3 regions of the Mesorhizobium sp. M0189 genome follow, and region 3 is predicted to be linked to each of the others. Evidence: riboswitches for the same ligand, from Rfam matches in the RefSeq annotation. Region 3 holds a riboswitch; each other region holds the start of a gene.
The links. Region 3 has a riboswitch for cobalamin ahead of NKJ09_RS13500 (DUF1636 family protein). Riboswitches for the same ligand answer to the same signal wherever they lie in the genome.

Region 1 (8,113 bases), on a different contig from region 3:
AGTCGTCGCCCATAGGCGGACAGAAGAACCGGGCCGAACCGTTTCGCGGACATGCGGCGTGTCTCAGGGCCGATCAACGAAGATGCAACGCGAGGTCGCGCGCCTTGACGGGCTTCGATGAAACCTTCCGCAGCCAGTTGCTCATAGGCGACCGTCACCGTGGTTCGCGAAACGCCGAGGTCATTTGCCAGGGCCCGGGAGGATGGCAGCTGACTGCCGGTTTCGTAGACGCCGCCGAGGATTTGCTCGCGAAGGGCTTCGTATATCTGGCGTGCACCCATCGCGTGCGAGCGCGCTGCAGAACCGGCACTTGAAGACTGGACCATCTCTTTCATCGCCAACTGGATATTTCACATTGGCCAGTTTGCCGTCAATCTTTCGGAACCCAAGAAAGATCTCAGAGGCCGAATGACCCGCTCCCATCAATCGGAAACCGATGCTCCAACTGGGTCGCTCAACCATACCGGTCCCGGATTTGCCACCCGGGCGATCCATCATGGCTACGATCCGGCCCGCTTTTCCAATGCCGTCCAGCCGCCAGTGTTCCTGACGTCAACCTATGGATTCGAAAGCGTGGCAGCAAACGAGGCGGCCGCCACCCTTGGTGGACGGCTCTATGCGCGCGAATACAATCCGACGACGGAGATCCTCGAGCAACGGCTCGCCAATCTGGAAGGAGCCGAGGCAGGTCTGGTCGTTGCCTCGGGGATGGCGGCTTTCGGGACGCTGATCCTGTCGCTCCTGTCCCAAGGCGATGAACTCATCGTCCACAGGACGCTTTATGCGAACACGCTAGCCATGGTCGAACAGGCGGTCCCCCGCTTCGGCATCAAGGTCGTCGCGGTCGACCTGTCCGATCCCCAAAATCTCGATGCCGCGATCACCCAGCGGACGCGGCTGGTTTTCTTCGAGACGCCGGTCAATCCGCTGAGCCGCATCCTCGACATCTCTGCCATTGCCGAGCGCGCCCACGCGCGCGGTGTGAAGGTTGCCGTGGACAGCACCTTCGCCTCGCCCGCGCTCCAGCGCCCACTCGAACATGGGGCCGACATCGTGCTCCACTCGCTGACCAAGTACATCAACGGTCATGGCGATGCCCTTGGGGGCGCGCTTCTGGGCGACGCGCCAACGCTCCGCACGCTGCACGAAACGGGCCTGCGCTACATCACCGGCGCAGCGCTCTCGCCCATGTCAGCCTTCCTGATCCTGCGCGGTCTGAAGACGCTCACGCTGCGCATGGAACGGCACAGCGGCACGGCCCTTGCGGTGGCTCGGGCGCTCGAGGCGCACCCGGCGGTGGCATGGGTGAGTTATCCCTTCCTCGACTCGCACCCTGATCAGGTGACGGCGCGAAAGCAGATGTCCAACGGGTCGGGCATGTTGGCCTTTGGCCTTCGCGCTGGATACGAAGGCGCGCGCCGGATGATGGACCGGCTCAACCTGATCACCCGGGCTGTCAGCCTCGGCGATGCCGACAGCCTCATCTATCATCCAGCAAGCCTCACACGTGCTCGGCAGCCGATCCGCAAGGATGCCCATTTGGCCGACGGAGTCGGCGAGGACCTCATGCGTCTCTCGGTGGGGCTCGAAGACGCCGATGACCTGATCGCCGACCTGCGGCGGGCTCTGGACGCCTTGTGATGACCTGTCGTCCGGCCAGTCCTGCGCTCACGCACAAACCTGGAGCCTTGCCATGGCATTCCTGAGCGGTCTTTCCGCGTTTCCCATCACGCCCGCCGATCGTGACGGCCGCGTCGATACCGTTGCTCTGCGCAGGCTGATTGCTCGGCTTGGCGCCGCTCAGGTCGACTCCATCGGTCTTCTCGGCAGCACCGGCACCTATATGTATCTGTCGCGCGAGGAACGGCGACGGACGCTCGCCGAGACCTTGGACGAAATCGCCGGGCGAATGCCGCTCCTGGTGGGTGTGGGCGCGCTGCGCACCGATGAAGCAGTGAGGTTCGCGCAGGACGCCAAGGCCCTTGGAGCTGCCGCGGGGCTGCTTGCGGCCGCCTCCTACACCCCGCTCACTGATGACGAGGTGTTCGAACATTTCTCGACGGTGGCGTGCGAGAGCGGCCTGCCGATCGTCGTCTACGACAATCCAGGAACGACGCATTTCCATTTCACCCCAGCACTCGTCAGCCGCCTGGCAAAGGTGGGTGGGATTGTCGCTATCAAGAATCCGACAGACAAGGGCGATGCGATCAAGAGCCATCTGGCCGACCAGAGGCGCACTGTGCCGGAAGGGTTCTCGATCGGCTACAGCGGCGACTGGAACGCTGCAGAGGCCATGATCGCCGGCGCCGACACATGGTACAGCGTCCTCGCCGGCATCCTGCCCGAGGTCTGCGTGAAGATCGTCACGGCGGCGCAACAGGGCGATGCGGCCGAAGCGCGACGGATCGATGCCACGCTTGCGCCGCTCTGGAGCCTCTTCAAGGAGTTCTCGAGCCTTCGCGTCGTCTATGCACTTGCCGAATTGCTCGACATTTGCCGTGCCGACCCCCCGCGTCCCATCCTGCCTCTGCCCTCAGCAGCGAAGCGCCAGATCGCCGCCGCGTTGGAACGCTTGCCATCGGATGTCAACCGGTGAACAGCGAACCCGGCGGCCAGTGAAGGAACCTGTCATGTATGTACCCGCGCATTTCGATGAACCGAGCCGAGAAGTCCTCTACGAACTGATCGAGAACAGTGCACTTGGCATGCTGATAACCCATGGCCGGAGCGGTCTCGACGCCAATCACATCCCCTTCGAACTCGACACGTCACAGGGAGAAAACGGTACCCTTTACTCCTGCGCGATTAATACACGTGCCGAAGGAAAGTGCACATTCTCGCTCGAGTGACTTATTTCAAAGGATGTGATCGCGTTTTGGCACATTCACGGCCCACATGCGGCAGCCGGTAACTCACCACATGGTGAGCAACCAGGAAACCCTCCGGCCTACACTTTCTCCCGGAGCGCGCGTGCTGCAGCAACCATGTTCATGAGGGCAGGGCGGACCTCCTCCCATTTGCGTGTTTTGAGGCCACAGTCCGGGTTTACCCACAGTTGGGCATCCGACAGTCGCTCGCGGGCAAGCATGACGAGATCCGAAATCTCGCCGACTTCCGGGACGCGTGGTGAGTGAATGTCATAGACTCCGGGACCGATTTCGTTCGGATATTTGGAGCTCGTGAAGGCGTCCAGCAGCTCCATTTTCGAGCGCGACGTCTCAATCGAAATTACATCCGCATCCATTCCAGCGATCGCGTCGATGATCTCGTTGAACTCCGAATAGCACATGTGGGTATGGATTTGAGTCGCGTCCTTTACACCCGTTGAAGCGATCCGGAAGCATTCGACAGCCCAGTCGAGATAGACTTTCCAGTCAGACTGGCGCAGTGGCAATCCTTCGCGAAAGGCGGCCTCATCGATCTGGATCATCCTTGCGCCGGACATTTCGAGATCCGTCACTTCGTCGCGGATGGCGAGCGCGATCTGGCGGCAGGCTTCGGAGCGGGGTACGTCGTCGCGAACAAAAGACCAGTTGAGAATGGTCACTGGGCCCGTGAGCATTCCCTTCACAGGCTTTTCCGTAAGCGACTGGGCGAATTGCCACCAGCGCACCGTCATCGGATTGCGCCTCGATACGTCGCCGAAGATAATGGGGGGACGCACGTAGCGAGACCCATAGCTTTGTACCCAGGCATGCTGGGTGAAGGCGAAGCCGGACAGCTGCTCGCCGAAATGCTGTACCATGTCGTTTCGTTCGAACTCACCGTGCACCAGCACGTCCAGCCCGATCTCTTCCTGCCAGCGAATTGCAGCCTCGATCTCCTTCTTCAGGAAGCTCTCGTAGTCGACATAGCTCAGTTGGCCCTTCGCATGAGCGGCCCGCGACCTGCGTACCTGCGGCGTCTGCGGGAAGGACCCGATGGTCGTCGTCGGGAACGGCGGCAGCCCGAGCGTGCCGGCCTGGACTCTGCAGCGCTCGGCAAAAGCGCTCTCTCGTCGTTTCATGCTGTCGTCAATGCTGGCGATCCGCCCCTCAACAAGCGGGTCATGGATCTTCGTGGATGTCACGCGAGTGGCGGCAGCCTCGGCAGACGCTTTCAACGCGCCTGCCACCGCATCCCTGCCTTGGGACAGGGCCCGGGCCAGCAACACCAACTCGTCGGTCTTCTGGGCCGCGAAGGCGAGCCACGACCTGATGTCCGCGTCGAGTTCCGTCTCCATGCGCAGGTCGATCGGCACATGCAGCATCGAGCAGGAAGGCGCGATTTCGACGCGGTCCAAGGGCCAGCCGGCGACGATCGGTTTGATGCGGTCGAGAATGGCGGGCAGGTTCGCACGCCAGACGTTGCGGCCATCGATCAAGCCAAGCGAGAGCACCAGATCTTTCGGAGCGAGCCGACCCACCGTTTCCAGCTGCTCGGGAGCGCGCACGAGATCAATATGCAGCCCGGCCAGGGGCAGAGAAACCGCGGTTTGGAGATTGTCTCCCAGCGGCCCGAAATAGGTAGCCAGCATGATCTTCAGCTCGGGCGCGGCTTTCGACAGCTGGCCATAGGCGAATTCGAACGCAGCTCGTTCGTTCGGGTTCAGATCGAGGACAAGCGCTGGCTCATCGATCTGCACCCAATCGGCTCCCGACAGCTTCAGCCTCTGCAGGAGTTGCTCGTAGACGGGCAGCAGCCGCGGCAGGAGCGCGATGGGATCGAATCCCTCGGCAGGCGATTTCGCCAGCTTGAGGAAGGTGACCGGTCCAAGGATGACTGGGCGTGTGTGAATGCCGAGGGCTTTAGCCTCGAGGAAGTAATCAACCGGCTTCGTCGACGAAAGAGCGAACGTTTGATCATCGTTTAGTTCCGGCACAATGTAGTGATAGTTGGTGTCAAACCACTTGGTCATTTCCATCGCGGTTACACCAGGCCGATGAGCCGCATGCTGGTGACCACCGTGCCCACAATCCTCCGTCTGACCTTGGTTGCCGCGCGCCATAGCGAAGTAGATGTCGAGTGGGACCTCGCCGCCATTCCAGGCGTAACGAGACGGAAGGGCGCCGACCATGGCTGCGGTGTCGAGCACATGGTCGTAAAGCGAGAAGTCGTTCGACGGGATTTTCGACACGCCGCGATCGTGCTGCTCTTCCCAGCTAGCGGCACGGAGCGCCTTCGCCGTCGTGAGAAGGTCGGCGGCGGAAGATTTTCCGGACCAGTAACTTTCAAGCGCGAACTTCAGTTCTCGCCGACGACCGAAGCGCGGCACGCCGAGCGTTGCTACAGGAATTTGCTGAGAGACAGTCATGCCATACCCCGATGGTTGGGGCGTCGGTGACAAGGAAGGCGCTAGCAGGCCGGCACGAACGCCAGGCTGCAGCGGCCACCGAGACACCCCGCCCATGGACGTAATTCGCCGTGGCAGGTCTCCTGGCTCGCGGGTCATAGCCTCTACCCGTCTTCCCAAGGCTATTCGCCTCAGTGACATGAGTGGGGTTAGCTTGCCGCTAACAGTTGCGGGGGCAGCGCCGGCATCGCACCGGCTTCCCTCTTAGCTCCGCTGCGGCACCGCCGTACGGAGAACCACGACACGGGAGACAATTACAGCAGCTCGCTTCTTTGTCAATGCCGCATAAAGAAATGTTTATGTCGTTATGTTAAATTTCGGTTGGCATGTTGCCAAAGGTCGCCTCGAAAGCGAAAACTGTGGAAGCCTTGAGCGGCCGGTAAATCAAAGCAATGACGCACAGCGGTCCGGGAGGATAGGAGTTCGTCGGCTGCCGGGCGCAAACATACCGGCAAGCGCCGTGGTGCTGCTTCGCGCATCATGCGAACGCCACCTCGGCATCGAACTTCGGCTCCGAGGTTCCGACCGCTTCGTCGGTGATCTGCTCGCGACCATATTCGGCTCAATGGCGAGGCTGTTGCCTAGGAAGCTGTTGGCCGTGATGCCCTCGGTGATACGACACAATGATTTCGAGGGGAGCACCCGAGGCCCGGCGCAGCGGCGTGTTGCGAAGTGATCGAGGCCAATGTCTCGACCTGCTTGTTCGCAGCCCACCGGCTGAAGGTAACCGGCTCAAACCAACGGGCCAGCTCAAGTCCTGTCCAAATGAGGCCTGAGCGGCAAATCGTCGTGCACGCGCACGGTTTGGCGTTCGATCTTGTGATGCGTCTTGGGCGGGCAATCGCCACGGTGCAGCGCTTCCCGGCGCGCAACGATTTCGGCGTCATCCTGGGTCTGCCTGTTGTTGTGGCGAACATACTCGACCCAGGTTGGCACATGATAGCACTCGGTCCATAGTTCGGGCTTTTCCAGGTCACGCAGCAACGCCCATTGTCTGGCGCCATCTCGCAGCCGGGCTTTTCGCCACGATGTCATCACACTGAGAAATTCTGGGACATCTCTCTGATCGATACGATAATCGACCATCACCATGATCGGACCGCTTCGTGGCCGCAGATCAAGTTGCAGCGTCGGTTCGCTGAACTTGTTGGTCGGATCCAGATTGAGCGTTTCGAAATCCGGCTGACGCAGAACGATGCCCATCAGTCCACCAATCACAAGAACCACGCTGGCGACGAGGAAGGCTCCCGAAACACCTTGGACATCCGCCAGTTCGCCCCAAAGCCAGCTTCCCGCCGCCATGCCGCCGTATGTGGCCGTCTGATAGAGAGACAGGGCGCGTCCAACCACCCACCGCGGCGCCGAAAGCTGCACTGTGACGTTAAACAGCGAGAATGATTGAATCCAGGCCGCACCGGCCGGCATGAGGAGGAGACAGTTCAGCCAAACGTGCTCACTCCATGCCAGAAAGAAGCAGCTGATCGCCAGTATAAAGAACGCACCGCGAATGACCCATTCGTTGGAGAGAACTTCTCGGACCCGCCCAATGAGGAGCGCGCCGCAAATCGCTCCCAGGCCGAAGAAGCCGAGCATCACGCCGTAGGTGACTGCGGTCCCTTTGATCTGTTCGCGAGCGACCAACGGCAGGAGAGCCAAAATGACAACGGCGGTGAGGCCGAAAATGAAACTCCGGCACATCACCTTGAGAAGGTTCGGCGACAAGAGCACGTAACGGAAGCCCGCCGCCATCGCACTGCCGAAAGCCTCCCGCGGCAGCGCTTGTCGTGCCCGTACCGCTTTCCACCGCAACAGCGCAGCGATCAGAGCGAAGTAGCAAAAGACGTTAAAGAGGAACGCGAAGGCCGCACCGGCTGTGGCCACGATTAGGCCGCCAATCGCCGGCCCGATGCTGCGCATGAGATTGTAGCTCATGCCGTTGAGCGCAACCGCGCTAGGCAGGTGTTCGCGAGGCAGGATATCCCCCATCGAGGCTTGCCAAGAGGGATCGTGCCCAACCACAGCCGATCAGGAAGGTGAGACCCAGAAGGATCCAGGGTGTCATTTCCCCCGCATAGGTCAGGAACGCCAGGAAGGCGGATACGCAGACCATCAGCAGTTGCGCAGTCAACATGATCCGGCGACGGTCAAAGTTGTCCGCGAGCGCTCCCGCCGCGAGGGAGAAGATCATGTAGGGGAGGGTGGTCGATGACTGGACGAGCGCCACCATTCCATGGGAGGTGGCGATGCTGGTCATCAGCCAAGCCGCCGCCACACCTTCCACCAGGGTGCCAAGGTTCGAAACGAGTGCAGCCGACCATAGCGAACGGAAGGTCTTGTGCTGAAAAGGAACGAGTGAAGATGTTCTCTTCGCCATTGTGGAAGCTTCGGGATCGACCGCGGGGCTGGATTTGGTTCGCCTCACTCGACCATGGCCTCGCCGTACAAGCCAAGCTGCCACAGTGGCGCGCCTGCTAACCCAGAAAACTTGGCGGCCTTACAGGCATGCGCAGGACGCGCGAAGCCGCTCAAATCTCCCCAGATGGGTCAGCCATCGAAGACCGGCATCACTTGCCCGTTGAGCGGCTATACGATAATGCTCCGCGCTAAGCAGGAAGCGCCAAAAATTCGAGCGGCGACTTCATTCTCCTATTCAGGAAGGAACTATGAGGCGGCAGACGCGACCATTCACCGTGGAAGTCAAACAAAAGCGCAATTATGAAAAATCCGCACGTTCCATCTGGGGCAATTTCGACATCGCCGCGGCGATGGCCGAAACAACAA
Region 2 (8,113 bases), on a different contig from region 3:
GCCGACCGAACTGGTGATGATGCCGATCGGCAGTTCCTGCGGCGGCAGCAGCGTGCGCGCGAGAAGGTCGCTTGCCAGCAACAGCACCGCTCCGAAGAGGGCGCAGCTTGCAATCAGGCGCAGATGAAGCGGGCCGGCCAGGGTCCTGGACAGATGTGGGATCATCAAGCCAACGAAACCTATGACGCCTGCGACCGAGACAAGGATCGCCGTCGAGAAAGCGGCGACGAGAAATGTCATCCTGCGCATCCGCGCAACCGGGACGCCGAGGCTTCAGCGGCATTCTCGCCGGCCAGGAAAGCGTCGAGCCGGCGGTGGTTCCAAAGTCCATAAACAAGGATGGTGCCTGCGCCCAGAGCAGCCAGCTCGATATTGTCCCAACGGGCCAGCCCGAGCTCGCCCATCGTCCAGAACAACACCGAGTGAGCGGCGCGCTGGTCTCCGGCAAAGACGAGATAGTTAGTCAAGGCGGTGAACATGAACGAGACGGCAAGCCCGGCGAGGATCAGCCGTTCGGGGCCTTGCCCCCTCACCCGCGAAACCAGCAAAAGCACGATGCCGGCGGCTAATACGCCGCCCGTGAAGGCCGCGACCGGCAACGTCCAGATACCGAAATGGTCGCCAAAAATGGTGATGACGGAAACCGCGCCGGCCGCGGCTCCGGACGACAGGCCGAACAAGAACGGATCTGCGAGGTCGTTGCGCGTTACCGTCTGCAGCAGCGCGCCGATGACGCCCAGCCCGGCGCCGACACAGATGGCCATAATCGTGCGCGGTAGCCTAAGATCGAGGACGATCTTGGCAATCGGGATCTTGCCGGCCGGACCGGACACGATGTCTCCGTCCAGCCCGGCGGCATGTCCGAGCGCAGCAATCACGTCGCTCAACGCGATGACCGTCGATCCATAGGCAATCGACAGCAGAGCAAGAGCGGCAATCGCTGCTGCTCCTGCTGTCATCGCCAATTCGAACGCTCTCTGGCGCAAGCTCAGAAAGCTTCCGGGTGCATCGCCCTGGCGATCTTGCCGATCGCCTCGATGTTGGCAGGCCCAGGCGTCAGTTCGGCATAGCGCAGCGCAATGAAGTGCTCATTTTTGACCGCCTCAGTCTCCTTCATCGCCGGATGAGCTTTCAGGAAATCGAGCAGTTTTCTGTAGCCGCCGTCCTGGTAGTCGAGCAGGATAAGAAATTGCGGATTGCGGGCCGCCACCGTCTCCCAATCCGTATTGCCCCAGCTCGTCGGCATGTCGGCCATGATGTTGTCGCCGCCGGCTGCGGCGATCATGGCGCTGGGGATCGCGAACTTGCCTGATGTGAAGGGTTTGTCTTCGCCGGAGTCGTAAAGAAACACACGCGTTCCCGTGCGGTCGCCGATCTTTGCCGTGATATCGGCGAGCTGCGCCTTCCAGTTCGAAACAAGCTTTCCCGCCTCCGCCTCCTTGCCAAAAATCTTGCCCAGCTTTTCGACATCACCATAGAGCAGGTCCATCGAGGCGGCGGGGCGGTTCTGGTCGAGATGGACGCAACTTTCCGTCAGCACCAGCGTCTTGATACCGTGCGGGGCCAGCGTATCGGGCGTCACCTCGCCGCCAGGCTTCATGCCGTAATACCAGCCGGCGAAGAAGAAATCGGGCTCGACGGCGACGAGGTTTTCGATGGTCGGGTATTTCGGCGCGAGTTCCGGGATCGCGCCCTGCTCGGCCTTGAATTCCGGACCGACCTTATACCATCCGGTGATGCCGGTCAGGCCGACGATCGATGGTTGCAGCCCCAGCGCGAAGGCCATCTCCGCCATGTTCAGATCTTGGATGACGGCGCGCTTCGGCGCGGCGTCGAACGTCAGCGGCGTGCCGCAGCTATCAACGGTTACCGGGAAAGCGAAGGCGGTCTGGGCAAGTAGGAGGGAGGCAAAAGACAGTACGAGGCGTTTCACGGATGTTGCTCCTTGGTCAAATCGGGATGTGAAGAGGCGCGGTTCGGAACGTCGAAGTCCGTGAGTTCGCGGTCTTCGGTGGGATGGCGCAGCCAAAGCACGTCAACGCCGAAAATCTCGCGGATCAACTTCTTGGTCAGCGCCTCGCGCGGACTGGCAAGTGCCTGCAGGCGGGCCTCGTTCATCACCGCGACCCTGGTGGCAAATGGCGTGACAAGCGACAGATCATTGAAGCACCGCCACGACGGTCATGCCAAACTGCGATACGAGTTCGAGAAGGTCGCTGCGGGCGCGCGGATCGAGATGATTGGTCGGTTCATCGAGGAACAGGATTTTGGGCTCCTGGGCGATGGCGCGCGCCAACTGGGCGCGTTGCCGCTCGCCACCGGATAGCGAGCCGATCGTGCGGCCGAGCAGCGGCAGCAGGCCGGTTCTGCGAAGTGCTTCAATGACGATGTCGCGTTGCTCGCTCCTCCGTCGCAAGCCGGCATGCGGGACGCGCCCAAGCTCGACGTAGTCGATCACGGCAAGCCGCGGATCAGGCTGGTCGGTCTGGCCAACGACCGCCATGTGCAGTGCCCGCTCGGCGGCCGAAAACCTCTCCAGCCGGCGTCCGGAAAATCTCACATCTCCCGCGCTTGGCCGCAGCGTACCGCATAGCATGCGCAGCAGCGTCGTCTTGCCGGCGCCGTTGGGGCCGATGATGGCGAGGCGGTCGCCCGGCGCTATCGAAAGGCTCACCGCGCTGACCAGGCACCGGCCATTCGTCGTCGCGCTCAGTTCACACGCTTCAAGAAGAGGCTGGGAGGCGTCCAACTTACCGTCACTTTCTCAATGGCGACGGAAGGAAGCTGGACGGACCGGCCGACAAGACCGATGTCCACGTCTCCTCCCGGCACACCCCGTCCGGTCAACTCATGCTGATGGCAGGTCTCCTGGCTCGCGGGTCTTTGCGCCATCCTGCCTTCCCAGCCTTGCCGGCCAGTGGCACTTCGGATTTTGCTAACCGCTTACAGTTGCGGGGGCAGCCACGGCCTCGATCCGAAGATCTCACCGTGTTCCCTTTTCACCCCTTGCCTTTCGACTCGGGGACCATCAGTCAGCCACCCTAGTTTTCCGCCAATCACAGCGCAATAAGTCTTGTCAGAAGGAGCCATATAGACCTCGTGATGTAATAACGTTACATTTAAAAGGACGTTTGCCCGCTTCCTGTCAAGCCTTTTCGCGCGACGCCTGCGACTTGCCGACGACCGTCGCTCTCGATTTGCGCAGTGCGCAATTTCGATCAAACTGCCTCCGCCAGGAAGCGGCACCATAATCTTGCCAATATAAGACATGGCCAATGTAAAGACTGGGCCATGTAAAGACTGGGCCAATGCGGAGACTGGGCCAATGCGAGGTGCCAAATGAATCCGACCGAGAAGGCGCTGTGGTTCGTCGAAAGCCATCTGCCCGAAGCAGTCTCGCTGGACGATGTCGCCAAGAGCAGCGGGGTGTCGCGCTTTCATGTGACGCGGGCTTTCGGCGCGGCTACCGGCCGTTCGGTGATGAGCTACGTCCGTTCTCGCCGACTGACCGAAGCGGCGCGCAAGCTTGGCGCCGGCGCACCCGACATCCTCTCGGTCGCGCTCGACGCCGGCTATGCCTCGCATGAGGCCTTCACCCGCGCCTTCCGCGACCAGTTCGGCACCACGCCGGAACTGGTACGCGCACAAGGCTCGCTCGACAACCTCGATCTTGTGGAGCCGATCCTGATGGACCAGTCCTTTCTCGCCACTCTCGAACCACCGCGTTTTGAGACCAGCCGGCCGTTTCTCATCGCCGGTCTCGGCGAGCGCTACAGCTGCGAAACCAGCGCCGGCATCCCGATGCAGTGGCAGCGGTTCGGCCCCTATATTGGCAACATTCCTGGCGAGATCGGCGACGTCGCCTATGGCGTCTGCGTCAACGGCGACGACGCCGGCAATTTCGACTACATCGCTGGCGTCGAAGTGTCCGATTTTTCGGACCTGCCGAGGGAGTTTTGGCGTGTGCGCGTGCCGACGCAGAAATACGGCGTGTTCGCCCATCGTGACCATATCTCGACCATCCGCCGCACGGTCAACACGATCTGGAACAAATGGCTGCCAGCCTCTGGGCACGAGATCGCCGATGCGCCGGAATTCGAGCGTTACGGCCCCGAATTTGATCCGCGCAGCGGCAATGGCGGGCTGGAAATCTGGATACCGATCAAAGGGTGAGGCACGGCAGGCCGACGCCGAAGCGCCGGAAGCGCTGCTACAGTTCCAGGTTCCAGTTCTGGCCGACCAGATCCCTGCCGAAGGAATGGTGGAACTCCTCGTTGGTCAATTTAAAGCCCACAGACTCATAGATGTGGCGGGCGGCGGCGAGCACGTCGTTGGTCCACAGCGTCAGTGTCCTGTAACCCGTGGCGCGGCAAAAGCCGATACATTCCTCGACCAGCCGCTTGCCGATGCCGAGACCTCGCGCCGAGGGCTCGACGTAGAGCAGGCGCAATTTCGCCACCGCGTCCGACTGGCGCACGACGAAGACGGAGCCGACGACCTCGCTTTCCCGCTCGGCGATCCAGCTGCGTTCCCATTTCGGATCGAAGGATTTGACGAATGTGCCGAGGATTTCAGCGACCAGCGCCTCATAGGTTTCGTCCCAGCCATATTCCTGCGCGTAGAGCAGGCCCTGGCGATGGATGATCCAGCCGATGTGGCCGACCTGCAGAGGCCGCAGCGTGTAGGGAATGTTGGGTTCGGCGGTCGCGCCCAGCAGACGCTGCACCGTCTGCATGGCCTTGACCAGCCTGTCCTGTTCGGGAACCGAAAGCCGGTCGAGCAATGCCGCGACCTGGTCGTGCGAGCCCTGGTTCAGCGGCGCGAAAGTCTGCCGCCCGGCCTTGGTCAGGGCGATCGACGAACGCCTTGCATCCGCCTCGATCGTGGCGCGCTCGACCAGATGACGTTCCTCGAATTTCTTCAGCAGCCGGCTGAGATAACCGGGATCGAGGCCGAGATCGCGCCCAAGGTCCGTGGCGGTCAGGCCATCGCGATGCGCCAGTTCATAGAGCACCCGCGCCTCGGTCAGCGAGAAGGTGCTTTTCAGCAGCCCTTCGTCGAGCAGCCCGATCTGGCGGGTATAGAAGCGGTTGAAGGCTCGCACCGCGTCGATCCGCTCCTTGCCTGGGTGATGATGAATGGTCATGGCATCCTCCTGCCGGTAAGATCAGCCATTTAGTTGACTTGGTCAAGTATCTGTTTGAAGCATCCGTTTGAAGCAATTGTTCTGATGATGCTCACCGGGCGCCTTGACTCGCGCGAGTTGCCAGACTATTTCAGCGCCACGTTAGCACTCCCCCAAGATGAGTGCTAACCATGTCCGGCGCCGCCGGACGGAGGAACTGTTCTCACCATTCTCATCGAGGAATAAAAAATGGCAAAGTCGAAGTTCCGCCCGCTTCATGACCGCGTGGTCGTTCGTCGGGTCGAATCCGAATCCAAGACCGCGGGCGGGATCATCATCCCCGACACGGCGAAGGAAAAGCCGCAGGAAGGCGAGATCATCGCCGTCGGTTCCGGCGCCCGTGACGAAGCCGGCAAGCTCGTCCCGCTGGACGTCAAGGCCGGCGACCGCATCCTGTTCGGCAAGTGGTCGGGCACCGAAGTCAAGCTCAATGGCGAAGACCTTCTGATCATGAAGGAAGCCGACATTATGGGCATCATCGGCTGAATATCGGCCTCACCCTCATTTAAATCTTCGGGCTCAATCCAAGCCCCTGCCAGGAGCTAAAAATGGCTGCCAAAGACGTAAAATTCTCCCGCGACGCTCGTGAGCGCATGCTGCGCGGCGTCAACATCCTCGCCGACGCGGTGAAGGTCACGCTCGGCCCCAAGGGCCGCAACGTCGTCATCGACAAGTCGTTCGGCGCACCGCGCATTACCAAGGACGGCGTCACCGTCGCCAAGGAAATCGAGCTTGAAGACAAGTTCGAGAACATGGGCGCGCAGATGGTCCGCGAAGTTGCTTCGAAGACCAACGACATCGCCGGCGACGGCACCACGACCGCGACCGTTCTGGCACAGTCGATCGTCCAGGAAGGCCACAAGGCGGTTGCCGCCGGCATGAACCCGATGGACCTCAAGCGCGGCATCGACCTCGCCGTCGCCGACGTCGTCGCGACGCTGATCAAGAACGCCAAGAAGATCAAGACCTCGGAAGAGGTTGCCCAGGTCGGCACCATCGCCGGCAATGGCGACGTTTCGGTCGGCTCGATGATCGCGGAAGCGATGCAGAAGGTCGGCAATGAGGGCGTCATCACCGTCGAGGAAGCCAAGACCGCCGAGACCGAGCTCGAAGTCGTCGAAGGCATGCAGTTCGACCGCGGTTATCTCTCGCCCTACTTCGTCACCAACGCCGAGAAGATGGTTGCGGATCTGGAAGACGCCTACATTCTTCTCCACGAGAAGAAGCTCTCCAACCTGCAGGCCATGCTGCCGATCCTCGAGGCTGTCGTGCAGACCTCGAAGCCGCTGGTCATCATTTCGGAAGACGTCGAGGGCGAGGCCTTGGCCACGCTCGTCGTCAACAAGCTGCGTGGCGGCCTGAAGATCGCCGCCGTCAAGGCGCCTGGCTTCGGTGATCGCCGCAAGGCCATGCTGGAAGACATCGCTATCCTCACCGGTGGCCAGGTCATCTCCGAAGACCTCGGCATCAAGCTCGAGAATGTCGGCCTGAACATGCTCGGCCGCGCCAAGAAGGTGTCGATCTCCAAGGAGAACACCACCATCGTCGACGGCGCCGGCAAGAAGGCCGAGATCCAGGGCCGCGTCGCCCAGATCAAGCAGCAGATCGAGGAGACCACCTCGGACTACGACAAGGAGAAGCTGCAGGAACGTCTCGCCAAGCTGGCGGGCGGCGTTGCCGTCATCCGCGTCGGCGGTGCGACCGAAGTGGAAGTCAAGGAAAAGAAGGACCGCGTCGATGACGCCCTCAACGCGACCCGTGCGGCCGTCGAAGAAGGCATCGTTCCCGGCGGCGGCGTCGCACTGCTGCGCGCTTCGCTGAGCATCAAGGCAACCGGCGCCAACTCCGACCAGACCGCCGGCATCAGCATCGTGCGTCGCGCGCTGCAGGCTCCGGCCCGTCAGATCGCGGCCAACGCCGGTGCGGAAGCATCGATCGTTGCCGGCAAGATCCTTGAGAACAAGGGCGCGACCTTCGGCTACAACGCCCAGACCGGCGAATATGGCGACATGATCGCCATGGGTATCGTCGATCCGGTCAAGGTTGTGCGCACGGCTCTGCAGGACGCGGCCTCGGTCGCCGGCCTGCTGGTCACCACCGAAGCCATGATTGCGGAGGCTCCGAAGAAGGAGTCGGCTGGCGGCGGCATGCCTGGCGGCATGGGCGGCGGCGGCATGGGCGGCATGGGCGGTATGGATTTCTAATCCAACCCATCAGCCTTCATGTACGGAAAGGGCGGCCGAGAGGTCGCCCTTTTTCGTTGATGGGACGGAGGATGAGAGGCGGTCCGATTCCAAAGCAAGCGGAAGCATACCCCTGACCGTTTCTTCGGCGTCGGCGCAGAACGTGAATTGCAGAGCTGGAGCGTCGGCCCTTCGGCAGGGCTCCGCGCTGGCCTCGATGCCGTGGAAGCGCGAAACGTCAATGCGCCGTGACTGCGATCTCTTTCGCCGGCAATGCCCCCTCAATCAGCGCCGCGACCTCATCGGCTACCGCCAGCACCGGGGCGCGGTCGCGGGTGGCGCGTGCGATCACCATCAGCCCTTCCAGCGATGATTCGACCAGCAGCGCCAGCGCGTGCGCGCGGCGCTCGGGCACCCCTGCCCTGACGAAGGCCGCCCTGAGCAGGCCTATCCATTGCTCGAAGGCCGACCGGCACAACTCAGCCAACTCCGGCATGTCGGTCGGCGAATCCAACACCACGGGCGCGATCGGGCAACCGAGCGTGAACTGGTTGTCTTCCAGCATGCGCGCGACCGATTGGTAGATGTGGTGGACCGCCACCGCCGGATCTTTTTCGGCAGCGAGCGCGGCGTCCAGCCTCTGCGTCACATCGGCGACGCTATCGCGCGTAACCTCGACGACCAGCTGATCCTTGCCGCCCGGAAAGTGGAAGTAGAGCGAGCCTCTCGGTGCGCCTGAGGCGCT
Region 3 (8,113 bases):
CAGAAGCGGCTGGCGGGGCCGGCGCCGCGGGTGCTGCGGCGGCAGCCGCCGGCGCCGCTTCCTTGGCGGCCTTGGTCGCCGCCCTGGTTTCCCGGTCGCGGGTCGCCTTCAGGATCGCCTTTTCACTCTTGAGGGTCGTCAGGCCACTGGCCGGCTCTGAGGTGACGCGGCCGTTTTGCGGTCCTGGCGTCACCGAAGCACCCTTGCCGGCGTCATAGAGGTCGATGATCTCGGCAAGCCGCTCCGGCGTCAAATCCTCGTATGTGTCCTTGAAGACCATAACCATCGGTGCGTTGACGCAGGCGCCGAGGCATTCGACCTCCTCCCACGACAGCGTGCCCTTGTCGTTGGTGTGGAACTGGTCGTGATGGATCTTCGAGCGGCACACATCCATCAGCGATTCCGAGCCGCGCAGCATGCAGGGCGTGGTGCCGCAGACCTGGACATGCGCGCGGGTGCCGACCGGATTGAGCTGGTATTGCGTATAGAAGGTGGCGACTTCTAGCCCGCGAATATAGGGCATGCCGAGCATGTCGGAGATCGTCTCGATCGCCGCCTTGGTCACCCAGCCTTCCTGCTCCTGCGCCAGCATCAGCAAGGGGATGATCGCGGATTGCTCGCGCCCCTTCGGATATTGCTTGATCCACTGCTTCGCCGCTGCCGCATTCGCCCGGTTGAAGGCGAAGGAGGCTGGCTGGAGGCTGGCTTCTGCGAGACGGCGGACTGACATTTAGCGATCGACCTCACCAAAGACGTATAGGTTCGTCATCTTGCTGCGGCCTCCTTACAAAGTTTCGCCGTACCGTCGAAACATTGGAAAGTCGGCGAATTTGTCATGACAGGCGGGCAAACGCCGGATTTACCAGCCAAGCGAGCAACAAGCCGCGCGAACCCTGTTTTGCCGGAAGCGGCTGCCGATACCTCCGCCTTAGAGAAACTCGCGCCATCCGGCGCTGCGACGCTACACTCGCATGTATCTCTCTTGAAATAGAAAGCATCGACATCGGCGGATTCTGCTGTCGCACTTTCTTGCATGCCAAGCGTGACGTAGCTCAGCTTGAAGTGCTGCTTCACAAGATCGGAAGCATCGATAGACGCTCCGCACTCGATTGCATATGCAGGGTGCATTGCGACAGCAATGACGATTAACATGAGGCTCAGAATGCGATTCACCGATCGACCTCACCAAACACGATGTCGAGGGAGCCGAGAACGGCGGTGACGTCGGCCAACATGTGGCCGCGGCACAAAAAGTCCATCGCTTGCAGATGCGCAAAGCCGGGGGCGCGCAGCTTGCAGCGGTAGGGCTTGTTGGTGCCGTCGGAGACGAGATAGACACCGAACTCGCCCTTCGGCGCCTCGACCGCGGCATAGACCTCGCCGGCCGGAACGCGGTAGCCTTCGGTGTAGAGCTTGAAGTGATGGATCAGCGCTTCCATCGAGCGCTTCATCGCCGCGCGCTTCGGCGGCACCACCTTGCCGTCGAGGTTAGACACCGGCCCGCTGCCCTCCTTACCGAGCAACAGGTCGACGCACTGGCGCATGATTTTCGCCGACTGCCGCATCTCTTCCATACGCACCAGATAACGGTCGAAGCAGTCGCCGTTCTTGCCGATCGGAATGTCGAAGTCCAGCTCGGCATAGCATTCGTAGGGCTGCGATTTGCGCAGATCCCACGGCGCACCCGAGCCGCGCACCATGACGCCGGAAAAGCCCCAGGCCCAAGCGTCGGCCAGGGAGACGGTAGCGATGTCGACATTGCGCTGCTTGAAGATGCGGTTGCCGGTCAAAAGCGCGTCGAGGTCGTCGACCGACTTCAGGAACGGGTCGATCCACTTGCCGATGTCCTCGATCAGCTTCTGCGGCAGGTCCTGGTGGACGCCGCCCGGCCGGAAATAGGCCGCGTGCATGCGCGAGCCCGAGGCGCGCTCATAGAACACCATCAGCTTTTCGCGCTCGACAAAACCCCAGAGCGGCGGCGTCAGCGCGCCGACATCCATCGCCTGCGTCGTCACATTGAGGATGTGCGACATAATGCGGCCGATCTCGGAGTAGAGAACTCGAATAAGCTGCCCGCGCTTCGGCACCTCGATACCGAGCAGCCGCTCGGCGGCGAGCGCAAAGGCATGCTCCTGGTTCATCGGCGCGCAATAGTCGAGCCGGTCGAGATAGGGCACGGCCTGCAGATAAGTCTTGTGCTCGATCAGCTTTTCCGTGCCGCGATGCAAAAGCCCGATATGCGGATCGACGCGATCGACGACTTCTCCGTCAAGCTCCAGCACAAGGCGCAAAACGCCATGCGCAGCAGGGTGTTGCGGGCCGAAATTGATATTGAAGTTGCGAACGGAGGTTTCAGCCATTTACTGCTTTGCCTTCTCATCTCCCGGAAGCACGTAATCCGTACCTTCCCACGGAGACAGAAAATCGAAATTGCGGAATTCCTGCTTGAGCTCGACCGGCTCGTAGATGACGCGCTTGGCTTCGTCGTCGTAGCGCACCTCGACGAAGCCGGTCAGCGGAAAGTCCTTGCGCAGCGGATGGCCCTCGAAGCCGTAGTCGGTCAGGATCCGGCGCAGATCGGGATGGCCCGAAAACAGCACGCCATAGAGGTCGTAGGTCTCGCGCTCGAACCAGTCCGCGCCGGGATATATGCCGGTGATCGACGGCACCAGCGTCTCTTCGTCGGCCTGGACCTTGATGCGGATGCGGATATTCTGCCTCGGCGACAGCAGGTGATAGACCACGTCGAAGCGCTTTGCCCGCGACGGATAATCTGCGCCGCAAACGTCGATGATCGAAATGAACTGGCATTTCGGGTCGTCGCGCAGGAAGGTCACCACCTCGATCAGGTCGCGCGGCTCGACCGAGATAGTGAGTTCGCCATAGGCGAGCACCGCTTCGCCGATCCGGCCGGTCAGCTTCTCGCCAAGATAGGTCGAGAGGTCATTCAACGCCTGGGTCATGCCGCTCACCGTTCGATCGTGCCGGTGCGGCGGATCTTCTTCTGCAGCAGAAGGATGCCGTAGAGCAGCGCTTCAGCGCTCGGTGGGCAGCCGGGCACGTAGATGTCGACCGGCACGATGCGGTCGCAGCCGCGCACCACCGAATAGGAATAATGATAATAGCCGCCGCCATTGGCACAGGAGCCCATCGAGATGACGTAGCGCGGCTCCGGCATCTGGTCGTAGACCTTGCGCAGCGCCGGCGCCATCTTGTTGGTCAGCGTGCCGGCGACGATCATGATGTCGGACTGGCGCGGAGACGCGCGCGGCGCGACACCGAAACGCTCGCTGTCGTAGCGTGGCATCGAGGTGTGGATCATCTCGACGGCGCAGCAGGCGAGGCCAAAGGTCATGAACATCAACGAGCCGCTGCGCGCCCAGGTGATCAGCGCCTCGGTCGAAGTGACGAGAAAACCCTTGTCGGCGAGTTCGTTGTTGATCTCCAGGAAGAACGGATCATCCTCCCCCACCGGTCTGCCGGTGTTGGGGTCGATGAGGCCCTTGGGCTTCGGCGCGACGAGCGTGCCGGAACTGTCGTTCAATCCCATTCCAGCGCTCCTTTTTTCCATTCATAGGCAAAGCCGATGGTCAGCACCGCCAAAAACACCATCATCGACCAGAAACCGAGCATGCCGATCTGACTGAACGACACTGCCCAAGGAAACAGGAAGGCCACCTCCAGATCGAAGATGATGAACAGGATCGACACCAGGTAGAAGCGGATGTCGAACTTCATGCGGGCGTCGTCGAACGAGTTGAAGCCGCACTCATAGGCGGAAAGCTTTTCCGGATCGGGGTTGCGGTAAGCCACCAGGAACGGTGCGGCGAGCAGCGCCAGGCCGACGACCAGCGCCACGCCGATGAACAGGACGATGGGCAGGTACGAACCTAAAAGTGCGTTCATGCTGCAGTTTTCCGTTGGCGGCCAATCCACTCTGATTACAGCACCGGACCCACTTGCGGAAGCGTGACAGATTAACCACTGAACCGTTTTAAGGGGGCTCTATGCTGCAACGCGGCGAGGGTTAGCGCAGCGCTTTCGGCGAAGCAAGTCAAACCTTGTTCAAATCGCGGTGCTGGACGGCATATCCGGGAAAACTGGTCCGATCCGCTCCTGTTTGATTTCCTTCACTTTTCACTCCACTTTTCTCTCCTGACATAGATGCCGCCAAAACCTTGCTAGCATGGGGCGGAATCGCAGGTCATTTTCTCTGTCTAACATCGTCCGGATACCGCCTTCATGAAAGAAAAAATCTCGCTTGCCCTGGCCCGTCGCATTGCGCTTGCGGCACAGGGATTCAATGACCCGCGCCCCAGCGGCACGCCTGACCGCCGGCATCTGGCCCGGGTGCTTGCACGTACCGGCCTGCTGCAGATCGATTCCGTCAGCGCCGTGGTTCGCGCCCATTATATGCCGCTCTATTCGCGGCTTGGCCCCTACAAGCTGGCGCTGCTCGACGACGCCGCGGTGACACGCAAGCGCATGGTCTTCGAATATTGGGCGCATGAAGCCTCGTTCCTGCCCGTCGAGACCTATCCGCTGATGCGCTGGCGCATGCGGCGGGCCGAGCGCGGCGAGGAAATGTACAGCGGACTGGCAAAATGGGGCCGCGAGCACGCCGCCTACATTGAGGACATCTATCGCGAGGTCGCTGAACGAGGCCCGATCGCGGCGTCGGCTTTCGAAGGCCAGAAGGGCTCGGGCGGCTGGTGGGGCTGGAGCCATGCCAAGCATGCCTTCGAATGGCTGTTCTGGGCGGGCCGCATCACCACGGCGCACCGGCGTGGTTTCGAGCGGTTCTACGATCTGCCGGAGCGCGTGCTGCCGCTAACGGTACTCGCTTTGCCAGTTCCGTCCCCCGCGGACGCCCACCGCGAACTGCTGCGCATCTCCGCCCGCGCCCATGGCGTCGCCACGGCGGGCGATCTGCGCGACTATTTCCGCCTCTCGCCCGCCGACATCAAGGGCCGCATCGAGGAACTGGTCGAGGCTGGCGACCTGTTGCCGGTGAGCGTCGAAGGCTGGAGCAAAACAGCCTATCTCCACAAGGACGGCCGTTTGCCGCGCAGGATCGAGGCGCGCGCCTTGCTTGCGCCGTTCGATCCCGTCGTCTTCGAGCGGTCGCGCACCGAGCGGTTGTTCGACTTCCACTACCGCATCGAGATCTACACGCCGGCCGAAAAGCGCCAGTATGGCTATTATGTGCTGCCGTTCCTGCTCGGCGACAGCATCGTCGGGCGCGTCGACCTCAGGGCCGACCGCCCGGCCGGCGTATTGCGCGTCCATGCCGCCTATTCGGAGCCCGGCGCCCCGCCGCAAACTGCCGCCGCCCTTTTCGAGGAATTGAAGCAGATGCAGGGTTGGCTCGGGCTCGAGCGCATCGAGGTGACGGCTGCCGGCGACCTCGGCCAGCCGCTCGCAGATATCGCCGCGTCATAGACGTGCGTTGACACGACTGCCTTCACAAGCCTAAATCCGTTCCAGACGGTCCCCTGCCCGCAACGGCAAGGGCCAAGAGGGAATGCGGTGCGAAATCTCGATTTCAAATCCGCGGCTGTCCCCGCAACTGTAAGCGACGAGCCAAGGCCGAAAACCACTGGGATATTCCCGGGAAGGCGGCACCCAGGCGATGACCCGCGAGCCAGGAGACCTGCCGTCTAGGACATAAGAATCCGATCGCCTGGCGGGTTTTCCGGGCAAGGAGCCTGATTTGGAACGCGACAGCAGTTTTCCGGCTGAGACAGCGGATTTATTGTCCGGCCATGGTGATTCCCCGGCCGGCGTTACCGTCATCGTCTGCTCGTCCTGCCGTGACGAGACCGGTTCGGACGCTTATCCCCGCGCCGGCGAACTGCTCGCCGAGCACACGCGCCGCGCCGCTTCCAGCGAAAACATTAAAATCCGCACCGTCGAATGCCTCGGCAATTGCAAGCGCCGGCTCAGCGCCGCGATGCTGCGCGACGGCTGCTGGAGCTATGTCTTCGGCGACCTGACCACGACCAGCGGCACCGATCTGGTGACGGGGGCAAAGCTGTTCGCTACTTCGACGGACGGCCTCATTCCGTGGCGCGGCCGTCCCGATTGCCTGAAGCGCGGCTTGGTTGCCCGCATCCCTCCCCTCGACCTTTTGAAGGACTTGATATGACTTCCCCAGATTCGGCCGCCAACGTTTCGCGCGTCCCCTGCACCGTCGTCACCGGCTTTCTCGGCGCCGGCAAGACGACGCTGATCCGCCATTTGCTCGAAAACGCCAAAGGCAAGCGCCTGGCCATCATCGTCAACGAGTTCGGCGATATCGGCATCGACGGCGAGATCCTGAAGGGCTGCGGCATCGACACTTGCCCCGAGGAAAACATCGTCGAGCTGGCCAATGGCTGCATCTGCTGCACTGTCGCCGACGACTTTGTCCCCGCGCTCGACCAGATCCTGTCGCTGACGCCGAAGGTCGACCACATCCTGATCGAGACGTCCGGGCTGGCCCTGCCCAAGCCGCTGGTCCAGGCCTTCCAGTGGCCGTCGGTGAAAAGCCGCGTCACGGTCGATGGCGTCATCGCTGTCGTCGACGGGCCGGCGCTGGCTGATGGCCGCGTTGCCAACGACATGGACGCCCTGCAGGCGCAGCGCGCGCAGGACGAGACGCTCGACCATGACGATCCTGTCGAGGAGGTGTTCGAAGACCAGCTCGCTTGTGCCGACCTGATCATCCTGTCGAAGAGCGACCTGCTGGACGCAGCCGGCGCGGCGCGCGCCAATGCCGTCATCGGCAAGCATGTTGCGCGGGCGGTGAAGATCGTGCCGACCTCGCAAGGCAAGGTCGATCCGTCGGTGCTGCTCGGCCTTGGTCTCGCCGTCGAGGACGACATCGAGAACCGCAAGACCCATCACGACGACGAGCTCGACCACGAACATGACGACTTTGACTCGTTCGTCATCGACATTGCGTCGGTGTCCGACCCGGACGAGCTGGCACAACGCGTCGCCACGGCGGCGGAGGAAGAAAACGTATTGCGCGTCAAGGGTTTCGTCGACGTCGGCGGCAAGCCGATGCGGCTCTTGCTGCAGGCCGTCGGTCCGCGCGTCAACCACTATTACGACCGCGCCTGGACCGCTGAAGACGATCGCCGCTCGCGCCTCGTCGTCATCGGCCTGAAAGGGCTGAACCGCCCGGCGATCGAGCGTATCCTCGCCGGCTGATCCCAGGTACGAGCCGCGATGCACATCCTCACCACCACATCCGCCTCGCTCGACGATCTCGCCGAGCCTGTCGATCTCAGGCAAACGCCTGCGGATGTCGTGGCGCTGTCCTTCACCGACAGCGACCTCGCCGGGCTGGCGGCGGCGTGGAAGGCAGATGCGGACCGCCTGCCGTCGATGCGGCTCGCCGCCTTGCGCGACCTGCGCCACCCGATGTCCGTCGACCTCTGGATCGACAGCGTCGCCCGCCACGCCAAGATCGTCCTGGTCCGCATCCTCGGCGGTTACGACTGGTGGCGCTACGGCTGCGACCAGCTTGCCGTTGTCGCGCGAAATCGCGGTATTAAGCTGGCGCTCCTACCGGGCGAGAGCCACGACGAGGATTTGCGGCTGATCGAAGGCTCGACGCTGCCGCGCCAGGAACTTGATGGTCTGCTCGACTATTTCCGCGAAGGTGGCCCGGCGAATATGACGGCGCTGGTGCAGAGGTTGGCAAGTCTCGCCGGATCGGGTGCGGCGGTCGCTGAACCTGTCAGCGTGCCAAAGGCGGGATTTTACGAGCCGGGACGCGGCGTTATAGAAAGAATGGACTTATCAAGCGTCGGCATTCCTTCGCGCCCCCCTCTGTCCTGCCGGACATCTCCCCCACAAGGGGGGAGATCGGCTGTCACTGACCGTCTCGCGACTTCTGCAACATCGAACATTGACGAAGGCGACGATGACCAGGCGATCTCCCCCCTTGTGGGGGAGATGTCCGGCAGGACAGAGGGGGGCGCGACGGAACGCAGCCTAAACCTACCGTCCGCCGAACCCGCCCCCATCATCCCCATCCTGTTCTACCGCTCGATGCTGCTCGCCGCCGATGTCGCGCCCATCGATGCGCTTGTCGAGGCGCTCGGGCAGCGTGGCATAGCGC

Region 1: it holds a riboswitch for cobalamin, as region 3 does, so the genes downstream of both, metE (5-methyltetrahydropteroyltriglutamate--homocysteine S-methyltransferase) here and NKJ09_RS13500 (DUF1636 family protein) in region 3, are expected to answer to the same signal.
Region 2: it holds a riboswitch for cobalamin, as region 3 does, so the genes downstream of both, NKJ09_RS11385 (ABC transporter ATP-binding protein) here and NKJ09_RS13500 (DUF1636 family protein) in region 3, are expected to answer to the same signal.

The regions. Positions count from the first base shown of each region.
Region 1 covers NZ_JAMYSW010000023.1:20,734-28,846, reverse strand. The annotation lists gene pdxR (MocR-like pyridoxine biosynthesis transcription factor PdxR) at 1-335, opposite strand, end outside; gene NKJ09_RS28395 (trans-sulfuration enzyme family protein) at 409-1,641, shown strand; gene NKJ09_RS28390 (dihydrodipicolinate synthase family protein) at 1,694-2,596, shown strand; gene NKJ09_RS28385 (FMN-binding negative transcriptional regulator) at 2,631-2,849, shown strand; gene metE (5-methyltetrahydropteroyltriglutamate--homocysteine S-methyltransferase) at 2,948-5,293, opposite strand; cobalamin riboswitch at 5,389-5,588, opposite strand; partial or broken gene NKJ09_RS28375 (MFS transporter) at 6,083-7,706, opposite strand; gene NKJ09_RS28370 (transposase) at 7,996-8,113, shown strand, end outside.
Region 2 covers NZ_JAMYSW010000005.1:93,160-101,272, forward strand. The annotation lists partial or broken gene NKJ09_RS11370 (FecCD family ABC transporter permease) at 1-959, opposite strand, end outside; gene NKJ09_RS11375 (ABC transporter substrate-binding protein) at 989-1,933, opposite strand; gene NKJ09_RS11380 (hypothetical protein) at 1,930-2,118, opposite strand; gene NKJ09_RS11385 (ABC transporter ATP-binding protein) at 2,159-2,674, opposite strand; cobalamin riboswitch at 2,842-3,045, opposite strand; gene NKJ09_RS11390 (GyrI-like domain-containing protein) at 3,340-4,173, shown strand; gene NKJ09_RS11395 (bifunctional helix-turn-helix transcriptional regulator/GNAT family N-acetyltransferase) at 4,211-5,146, opposite strand; gene groES (co-chaperone GroES) at 5,375-5,671, shown strand; gene groL (chaperonin GroEL) at 5,734-7,389, shown strand; gene NKJ09_RS11410 (TetR/AcrR family transcriptional regulator) at 7,607-8,113, opposite strand, start outside.
Region 3 covers NZ_JAMYSW010000006.1:32,403-40,515, forward strand. The annotation lists gene nuoE (NADH-quinone oxidoreductase subunit NuoE) at 1-730, opposite strand, end outside; gene NKJ09_RS13470 (hypothetical protein) at 766-1,173, opposite strand; gene NKJ09_RS13475 (NADH-quinone oxidoreductase subunit D) at 1,170-2,360, opposite strand; gene NKJ09_RS13480 (NADH-quinone oxidoreductase subunit C) at 2,361-2,963, opposite strand; gene NKJ09_RS13485 (NuoB/complex I 20 kDa subunit family protein) at 2,969-3,550, opposite strand; gene NKJ09_RS13490 (NADH-quinone oxidoreductase subunit A) at 3,541-3,906, opposite strand; gene NKJ09_RS13495 (winged helix-turn-helix domain-containing protein) at 4,243-5,442, shown strand; cobalamin riboswitch at 5,472-5,675, shown strand; gene NKJ09_RS13500 (DUF1636 family protein) at 5,714-6,148, shown strand; gene cobW (cobalamin biosynthesis protein CobW) at 6,145-7,197, shown strand; gene NKJ09_RS13510 (cobaltochelatase subunit CobN) at 7,216-8,113, shown strand, end outside.